Regions from separate parts of the Pseudenemella bisphenolivorans genome, predicted to be linked through region 4. Evidence: predicted binding sites of a transcription regulator. Region 4 holds the regulator's gene; each other region holds the start of a gene.
The links. Region 4 encodes HrcA, which represses chaperone genes, less so after heat shock. Its sites were predicted from a motif close to TTGGCACTCGNNNNNNNCGAGTGCCAA; they were not measured.
Positions count from the first base shown of each region.

Region 1: a site for HrcA is predicted at 1,523-1,549, ahead of groES (co-chaperone GroES). Genes of this name have one in related genera too.
Region 2: a site for HrcA is predicted at 966-992, ahead of groL (chaperonin GroEL). Genes of this name have one in related genera too.
Region 3: a site for HrcA is predicted at 1,022-1,048, ahead of ACR4XW_RS08515 (FmdB family zinc ribbon protein). Genes of this name have one in related genera too.

Region 1 covers NZ_JBPGNY010000001.1:793,139-795,338, forward strand. Annotated here, with positions in the region: gene groL (chaperonin GroEL) at 1-1,092, opposite strand, end outside; gene groES (co-chaperone GroES) at 1,107-1,403, opposite strand; gene ACR4XW_RS03885 (cupin domain-containing protein) at 1,601-2,020, shown strand; gene ACR4XW_RS03890 (DUF559 domain-containing protein) at 2,137-2,200, shown strand, end outside.
Region 2 covers NZ_JBPGNY010000003.1:288,890-291,089, reverse strand. Annotated here, with positions in the region: gene ACR4XW_RS08900 (YbaB/EbfC family nucleoid-associated protein) at 1-430, shown strand, start outside; gene ACR4XW_RS08895 (hypothetical protein) at 463-927, opposite strand; gene groL (chaperonin GroEL) at 1,148-2,200, shown strand, end outside.
Region 3 covers NZ_JBPGNY010000003.1:209,586-211,785, reverse strand. Annotated here, with positions in the region: gene ACR4XW_RS08520 (KDGP aldolase) at 1-609, shown strand, start outside; gene ACR4XW_RS08515 (FmdB family zinc ribbon protein) at 658-984, opposite strand; gene ACR4XW_RS08510 (5-formyltetrahydrofolate cyclo-ligase) at 1,088-1,768, opposite strand; gene glp (molybdotransferase-like divisome protein Glp) at 1,787-2,200, shown strand, end outside.
Region 4 covers NZ_JBPGNY010000004.1:374,356-376,555, forward strand. Annotated here, with positions in the region: gene dnaJ (molecular chaperone DnaJ) at 1-289, opposite strand, end outside; gene hrcA (heat-inducible transcriptional repressor HrcA) at 303-1,316, opposite strand; gene ACR4XW_RS11910 (MBL fold metallo-hydrolase) at 1,393-2,200, shown strand, end outside.

The sequences.
Region 1 (2,200 bases), on a different contig from region 4:
CTGCAGCTTCTCGCGGTCCCAGTCGGAGTCGGTGCGCTCGATCTCGGCACGCAACTGAGCAACGCGGGCCTCGACATCGGAGTGCTCACCGGCGCCGTCGACGATGGTGGTGGCGTCCTTGGTGACGACGATGCGACGGGCGCGGCCGAGCACCTCCAGACCCACCTGGTCGAGCTTCAGGCCGACCTCGGGGGCGACGACCTGACCACCGGTCAGGATCGCGATGTCCTCGAGCATGGCCTTGCGGCGGTCACCGAAGGCCGGGGCCTTGACGGCCACGGAGGTGAAGGTGCCACGGATCTTGTTGACCACCAGGGTCGACAGGGCTTCGCCGTCGACGTCCTCGGCCACGATGAACAGGGTGCCGGAAGCACCGATGACCTTCTCCAGCAGCGGCAGCAGGTCGTTCATCGACGAGATCTTGCCCGAGTGGATCAGGATGTAGGGGTCGTCCAGGACGGCTTCCATCCGATCGGCGTCGGTCACGAAGTACGGCGACAGGTAGCCCTTGTCGAACTGCATGCCCTCGGTGAACTCGAGTTCGGTGCCGAAGGTCTGCGACTCGTCGACGGTGATCACGCCATCCTTGCCGACCTTGTCGAAGGCATCGGCGATCAGCTCGCCGATCTGCTCGTCGCGGGCGGAGATGGTGGCCACGTTCGCCATGTCGGCGGTGGTCTCGATCTCTCGGGCGTCGGTGCGCAAGCGCTCGACGACCACCTCGAGGGCCTTGTCCATGCCGCGCTTCAGGCCGACCGGGTTGGCACCCGAGGCCACGGCGCGCAGGCCTTCGTGCACCAGTGCCTGAGCCAGCACGGTGGCGGTGGTGGTGCCGTCACCGGCGACATCGTTGGTCTTGGTGGCGACTTCCTTGGCGAGCTGGGCGCCCAGGTTTTCGTAGGGATCGGTGAGCTCCACATCACGGGCAACGGTCACGCCGTCGTTGGTGATGGTCGGGGCTCCCCACTTCTTGTCGAGGACGACGTAGCGACCCTTGGGGCCGAGCGTCACCTTGACGGTGTTGGCGAGGGTGTCGACGCCACGCTCGAGCGAGCGGCGCGCATCCTCGTCGAATTGGAGAATCTTGGGCATGGGTTACCTCTGCCTCACTTGGTGACGACGGCGAGAATGTCGCGCGCGTTCAGCAGGAGCAGGTCCTTGCCGTCGTAGCGCACCTCGGTACCGCCGTACTTGCTGAAGATGACGGTGTCGCCCTCGGCGACGTCCATCGGAACCCGCTGCCCCTTGTCGTCGACGCGTCCGGGGCCGGTGGCGAGCACCTTGCCCTCCTGCGGCTTCTCCTTGGCGGTATCGGGAATGACCAGTCCGGAAGCGGTGGTCTGCTCGGCTTCCAACGGCTGAACGAGGACGCGGTCCTCGAGCGGCTTGATCGTGACTGCCACGTCAAACCCCTTTCACATGTGTGGTGTTCGGTTCAAGGTGGCGCGGGGCGTCGTCGCGGGTGCCGTCCCGGGCCTGGCACACTCCCGAGGAGAGTGCTAAGGACGACTCTAGGAGCCGATTAGCACTCGGTCAACTTGAGTGCCAAAGATTTCTGTCCGGATAGGCTGGCGGTATCACCGAGAACGAGGAGGTAACCATGGCCGATCAGGGACCGAACCCCTATGTCGTGGACATCGAGAAGGCGACCCTGGACAACCCGCACTTTCGCGACACCCTGTGGACCGGCAAGTACCTGCAGATGACCGTGATGACGATTCAGCCCGGTGGTGAGGTCGGTGGCGAGATCCATGACGACCACGACCAGTTCATTCGGGTTGAGGCGGGCACGGCCCGTGTGGTGATGGGTCCCTCGAAGGAGGAGATCACCTTCGACGAGCAGATCGGCGATGACTGGGTCGCGCTGATCCCGGCCGGCAAGTACCACAACATCCTCAACGTGGGCAACGATGAGCTGAAGCTCTACTCGCTGTACGCCCCGCCGGAGCACAACCACGGCACCCAGCATCACACCCACGAGGACGCCGTGAACGACCCGCAAGAGACCGATCTGGTCTGATGTGCGCATGATCGTGTGACATGTTGGGCACCCTGTGCACAACATGTCACACGATCTTTTACACAGGGGCTGCACAGCTCGGGAAGTTCGGGTGATTCCGGCCCACTGTGAGGGGTATGAGCCCCTTCTCCCCCATCCCCGCCGCCGTACGACGCCTGCTCCGCGAGCAGCACGGTGTAC
Region 2 (2,200 bases), on a different contig from region 4:
GCCGGAGAGTCCTGCAGGCGTCGGGCCCGACGCCCTGCGGCAGCAATTGCAGCAGGCCTTGGATGAGCATGTGCCCCGCGATATGGGCTTTCTGCGTGACATGTTCGTCAATGCGATGGAGATGGGGCTGAAAGCTGCCGAACGAGACTTCGAGGGCGAGGCTCTGGACGGGGCGATCTGCGCTCGCGTTGACGTGTCCGGCCAGCTTCTGGGGGTCGAGATCGACCGTGCGGGAACTCGAGATTTGGATAACGAGAGCTTCGCCGAGGCAGTGATGGCTGCCGTCGCCCAAGCGCACGAGGTGAAGGCCAAGATGCTCCAGCCCCGGATGCCGGCAGAACTCGACCAACTCCTGGACGCCAGCAACTTGTCAGGTATTGGGTTGCCGGATCCTCGCGATACGTCCTTGGCGTGGCCACCGCGACAGTGATTCTCTCGCTTCGGCACCGCAACAGCTAAGAGCTACTGCAATAGTGGGTCGAGCGGTATCTCGCTCAGGGCCCCCCGGGCTGCATTCCGGTATGCCTTCACTTCACCGGTCTGCCCGTCGATCAGGACCTTGTCGACGTCAGGCATTGAAAGCTCCGCGGCCATGGCGTCCCAGTCGACGTGTCGGGCATCGAAGGTCGCACCGGACGAATCAGGCTCGGAAGATTCGTAGATCTTGAACCGGCGCCAGGTCAGCGTGGTACTGGATCGATCGGGTCGAATGAAGGTGATACTCAGGCTGTCGTGGCTGTACGACAACGAGAGCGCCTCGGAACTCCCTGCCCGGTCGATGATTTCCTGAGCCCTCTTGCTCGCCTGGGCCGGGTCGGACAGGTCGGCAGTGCGTGTGCGGCTCCAGGTCCAGACCGAGACGCCGACGATGAGCGCCAACACCACCACGCATGACGCAACAATGAAAACCCAGTGTCCTCGGCTCATAGTGCGCATCGTAGGCCCACAGCGGTCCGGCAACGATATTTGCACTCGGGGGTGCCGAGTGCTAACAATTGCGTTGGCACTCAAAGCATGAGAGTGCCACTACCAGGTTGGTGAGGAGCCGCCATTATGGGGCTCCGGCCGTCGCGGGCACCGGCCGGGCGTTAACCAGACAAACCCGGGGCCAACCGGCCCCTGATGCGGGAGGACTCCCGGAGTAACTATGGCAAAGCTCATTGAATTCGACATCGAGGCGCGTCGCGCTCTCGAGGCGGGCATGAACCAGCTCGCCGACGCTGTGAAGGTGACGCTTGGCCCCAAGGGCCGCAACGTCGTGCTGGAGAAGAAGTGGGGTGCCCCCACGATCACCAACGACGGCGTCTCCATCGCCAAGGAGATCGAGCTCGAGGATCCGTACGAGAAGATCGGCGCCGAGCTCGTCAAGGAAGTTGCCAAGAAGACCGACGACGTCGCCGGTGACGGAACCACCACCGCGACCGTCCTCGCCCAGTCGATGGTGCGCGAGGGTCTGCGCAACGTGACCGCCGGTGCCAACCCGATGGGCCTGAAGCGGGGCATCGAGAAGGCCGTGGCCAAGATCAGCGACGCGCTGACCGAGATGGCCATCGATGTCGAGACCAAGGAACAGATCGCCGCCACCGCGTCCATCTCGGCCGCCGACCCGTCGGTCGGTGAGATCATCGCCGAGGCGATGGACAAGGTCGGCAAGGAAGGCGTCATCACCGTCGACGAGTCGAACACCTTCGGCCTGGAGCTCGAACTCACCGAGGGCATGCGTTTCGACAAGGGCTACATCTCGCCCTACTTCGTCACCGACGCCGAGCGCATGGAGACCGTCCTGGACGATCCCTACCTGCTGATCGTCAACTCCAAGGTTTCCGGCCTGAAGGACCTGCTGCCGGTGCTGGAGAAGGTCATGCAGTCGGGCAAGCCGCTCGTTGTCATCGCCGAGGACGTGGAGGGCGAGGCCCTCGCCGGTCTGGTCGTGAACAAGATCCGCGGCACCTTCAAGTCGGTTGCGGTCAAGGCCCCCGGCTTCGGTGACCGCCGCAAGGCCATGCTGGGCGACATCGCCATCCTCACCGGTGGCCAGGTGATCTCCGAGGAGGTCGGCCTGAAGCTCGACGCGGTCTCCCTCGAACTGCTGGGCCAGGCCCGCCAGGTCGTGGTGACCAAGGACGAGACCACCATCATCGAGGGTGCCGGCGACGCCGAGCAGATCGCCGGACGCGTGCAGCAGATCCGCAACGAGATC
Region 3 (2,200 bases), on a different contig from region 4:
AAGGACCACCCGGACACCGACAGTGGCGCGGCAGCCGTTCGGGAGCACCTGGCGGCCGGGGTGCGGGTGTCGGTGGGCCTGGGTGACGGCGACCCGACGATGTGGCGACGCGTCGCCGAAGTCACCGCCCTCACCTCACCGCCGCACGCGAACCAGGTGTTTCCCGCTGCTGGGTACACCCTGGGCCGGATCGAACAGGTCGGTGCCACGACCCTGGTGAATGCCCTGGTCGGGCCGGGCAGTCGTCCGGGTCTGGTGCGGATCGGCACCGGGCCGGAAAGCAGTGATGCCGAGTGTGAGGTGCCGGCCGAGTTCGCGGCCGTGCTGCTGGCCGAGATCGGGGTGCCGTCGGTGAAGTTCTTCCCGATCAAGGGAACGCAGAAACTCGACCATCTGGAGGCAATGGTGCGTGCCGCAACGGCCAACGGCATCGAGATGTTCGAACCCACCGGCGGAATCGAGCCGGCCCACGTCCCCCAGATCGTGGATGTCTGCCTCAGCAACGGGGCCACCCACGTGGTGCCGCATGTGTACAGCTCGATCGTCGACAAGCAGACCGGCCTGACCGATCCCGGTCAGGTGGCGGCGATCATCGAAGCGATCGGGTAGCCGACTCCGGGCGTGAACTGGCAGCCACCCGGTGCAGCCCCACCCGGCTCAGGACGCGGCTGAACTCTTGGCCGGCGCCGACGACCCGGCCGCAGCAGGTGTGCTCGACGACCCGGTATCGGAGCCGGAGGAACCGGAGGAGGACGAGTCGGAGGAAGACTCCGACTTGCCGGACGAGACCGACTTGGCCTTGCCGTCGTTGCGGCTGTCGGTCTTGTAGAAGCCCGAACCCTTGAACACCACGCCGACCGCGTTGTAGATCTTGCGCAACGCGCCCTCACAGGCGGGGCACTCGGTCAAAGCGGGGTCGGTGAACTTCTGCACGGCTTCGAGTTCATTGCCGCAGCTGGTGCACCGGTACTGGTAAGTGGGCATGGACGTTCCTTGGCAGTTCACGAAAAGACGAGACGATCTGGCACTCGAGTATAGCGACTGCTAATCGGTCGGGCGCCGATCTGCTTACCGGTGGGACACGGCGTCACCGCATCGCGTCCGGTTCCAGGGTGCTGAACAGGTCGCTCGGTGTGGCCACCACGTCCACCCGGCGGTCCCAGGGCTCGATCGGCAGGATGTCGAAGACCTCCGCGTCATCGACCAGGGCCACTGTCACCGCTTCGGCCGCGGCCCGGGTCAGGGCGCGGTCGTACCAGCCGGCACCCATGCCGAGCCGATCACCGAGGCGGGTGACCCCGAGAGCGGGGCAGATGATCACCTCGGCCTCGGCCAGGGCCTGCGGGCCCAAAGCCGGGGTGGCCGGTTCGGTGATGCCGTGGGCGGCATTGCGCAGTTGCTCCGGGCCGGCATAGCGGGCCCAATCCGGCTCCCGCAGGGGGGCTTCGGGTGGGCCCAACACCGGCAACAACACCCGAACACCGCTCGCGTGCAGCGCCGAAATCAACTCCAGGGTGCCGGGTTCATCATCCCGGGAGAGGTAGGCCGCCACCGTCAGGCCGGGGCCGACCCGTCCGGCCAGAAAGCCCAACACCCGAGCCGTTCGCTCGCGGTCGGCGGCCGCGCGGGTTTCGGCATCCTGCAGTGAACGCGCCCGCCGCACCGCCCGGCGCATGGTCTGTTTTGCCTCAGCCAGAGCCGCCAGATCTGCCGAGCTGGTGGGGGTGGCGGGAGTAGGCGAGTCGCACGGGCCGTCCGGGGTGGTCATGGCCGTATGGTAGGCGCCATGGCACTGTTCGGACGCAAGAAGAAGAAGGCGGTCGTCGACGAGGAGCCGGCCCCACCGCCGTCGCTGCCCGACCCGCCCGCGCCCGATGAGCGAGGATTCCGCTCGGTGGAGGACCACCTCGACTACATCCTGTCGCTGGTCGAAGAACTGCCACCGTTCGGCCAGCACATCTCCGACTGCCTGGGGTTGAGCCTGAGCGAGAACATCGTCGCCGACATCGACGTGCCGCAGTTCGACAACTCCGCGATGGACGGATACGCGGTGCGCCATGAGGACATCGCCGAGGCCACCGAGGACAACCCGGTGAGCTTGGCCGTGGTGGGGCACATCCCGGCCGGCCAGGTTGCCGAGGACGAACTGTCACCGGGCACTGCGATGAAGATCATGACCGGCGCGCCGGTTCCGGTCGGC
Region 4 (2,200 bases):
CGCCCATCAGGTCGCCCAGGTCGAAACCGGCCGCCCCGCCGAACCCGCCGCCGAAGCCGCCACCCATGCCGCCGGCGTTCATCGGGTCGCCACCGCGGTCGTAGATGTCGCGCTTGTGCGGATCCTTGAGTACCTCGTAGGCCTCGTTGATCTCCTTGAACTTGGCGGCTGCGTCCTCGCCGGGGGCCACGTCGGGATGCACCTTCATCGCCATCTTGCGGTAGGCCTTCTTGATCTCGTCGGCCGACGCATCGCGGGAGACACCCAAAATGTCGTAGTAGTTGCTCATCTGGTTGTGGTTCTCATCCTTGGGCTAGAAAACGACTGACGTAGCGGGCAACCGCACGCACCGAGGCCATCGTGGACGGGTAGTCCATCCGGGTCGGTCCGACGATTCCCAGCGAGGCCCACACGTCGTCGGGCGAGCCGTAGGAGGTGGCGATCAACGAGGTGGCCTGCAGTTGTTCGTAAGGATTCTCCTGACCGATCCGAACCGTCAACTCACCACCCGTGGCGGCCTCACCGAGCAACCGCAACAACACCACCTGTTCCTCGAGGGCCTCCAGCACCGGGGCGATGGTCGATTCGAAGTCGGCGCCGAAGCGGGCCAGGTTGGTGACCCCGCCGACCACGACGCGGGTTTCCTGTTCCGCGCTGACCAGTTGCAGCAGGGCGGTGATCACCGCACTACCCAGCGCGGTCAGGTGCGCGGGCAGCTCGTCGACCAGGGGTGCGAGCAGGCCGGCGACCTCCTGGACGGGACGGTCGACCGCCGCGGCGTTGATCCGGTTCTTGACCTCGGCCACGTCGTCCTCGGTGGCCCGGGGCACCTCGATGCTGCGCTGATCGACCCGTCCGGAGGAACTCACCGCGATCACCATCAACCGCTCGGGATGCAACTCCACCAGTTCGACGTGGCGCAGCGATTCCGAGGACACGATCGGATACTGCACGATCGCGACCTGGTGGGTGACCTGCGCCAGCAGCCGGACGGTGCGCGCCACGACGTCGTCGAGATCGGCCGCGCCGGACAAGAAGGTGCCGATCGCGCGGCGTTCGGCCACCGAGAGGGGTTTGACCTGGGCGATCCGGTCGACGAAGAGTCGGTAGCCCTTGTCGGTGGGGATGCGTCCGGCACTGGTGTGCGGCTGGGTGATGTAGCCCTCTTCCTCCAGCACGGCCATGTCATTGCGCACGGTCGCCGGCGAGACCCCGAGGCGGTGGCGCTCCACCAGCGCCTTCGACCCGACGGGCTCCTGGCTGGAGACGTAGTCGGTGACGATCGCCCGGAGCACCTGCATCTTGCGGTCATCCATGGACGGTCCCTCCCCTTCTCGCCCCGTTGGCACTCACAACACCCGAGTGCCAGTGTAGCCGCTACCCTTGGTGATCATGACCCAGTTCAGCCTGAGCCCCTGGCAACAACTGAGCGACCGTACCTGGCTGGCGGTGGCCGAGCCGGACAGCGTCAACATCGGATTGGTGGCCGGCGATGAGGGCTGTGTGTTGATCGATTGCGGCTCCACCCCGGCCCAAGGCCGCCAGATCCGCCAAGCTGTCGCCGAGGTCACCGACCGGCCGCTGCGTGGGGTGATCGTCACCCACGCCCACCGCGATCACTGGTTCGGGCTGGCGGCCTTCGACGACCTGGACAGTTGGGGTCACGAAGGTCTGGCCGAGGCCCGCGAGGATGCCGCTCTGCTCGCCGACGCCGCCGACCTCGGAGTCGCGGCCGAGGAGTTGCGCGTCCCCTCCCGGCCGCTGTCGCTGGTCGCCGGGATCGACCTGGGCAATCAGTGGATCGAGGCATTGCATGTCGGGCCCGGGCATTCACCGCACGATGTGATCGTGGTGGTCGGCGCCGAGCAGTTGGTCTTCGCCGGCGATGTCGTGGAGGGCACGCCGGACTCACAGAATCGTCCGGCACCCGAATACGGGCCGGATTCGCAGGCCGAACCCTGGTCGCTGGCGGTCGATGCGGTGGTCAGCGCAATGACCAAGCCGGGTTGGCGCGCGGTACCGGGTCACGGCCCGCTGCTCGACAAGGAGGAGGTCTCCTGGCAGCGCGGCCTGCATGCGGTGGTGCACGGTGAGACCCACCGGTTGGGCCGCGAGGGTGTCGGCGTGGACGAGGCGGCCGAGGCCGGGCACTGGCCCTGGGATTACGAGCGGGTGCGGGCCTATGTCGAGCGGGAGTTGC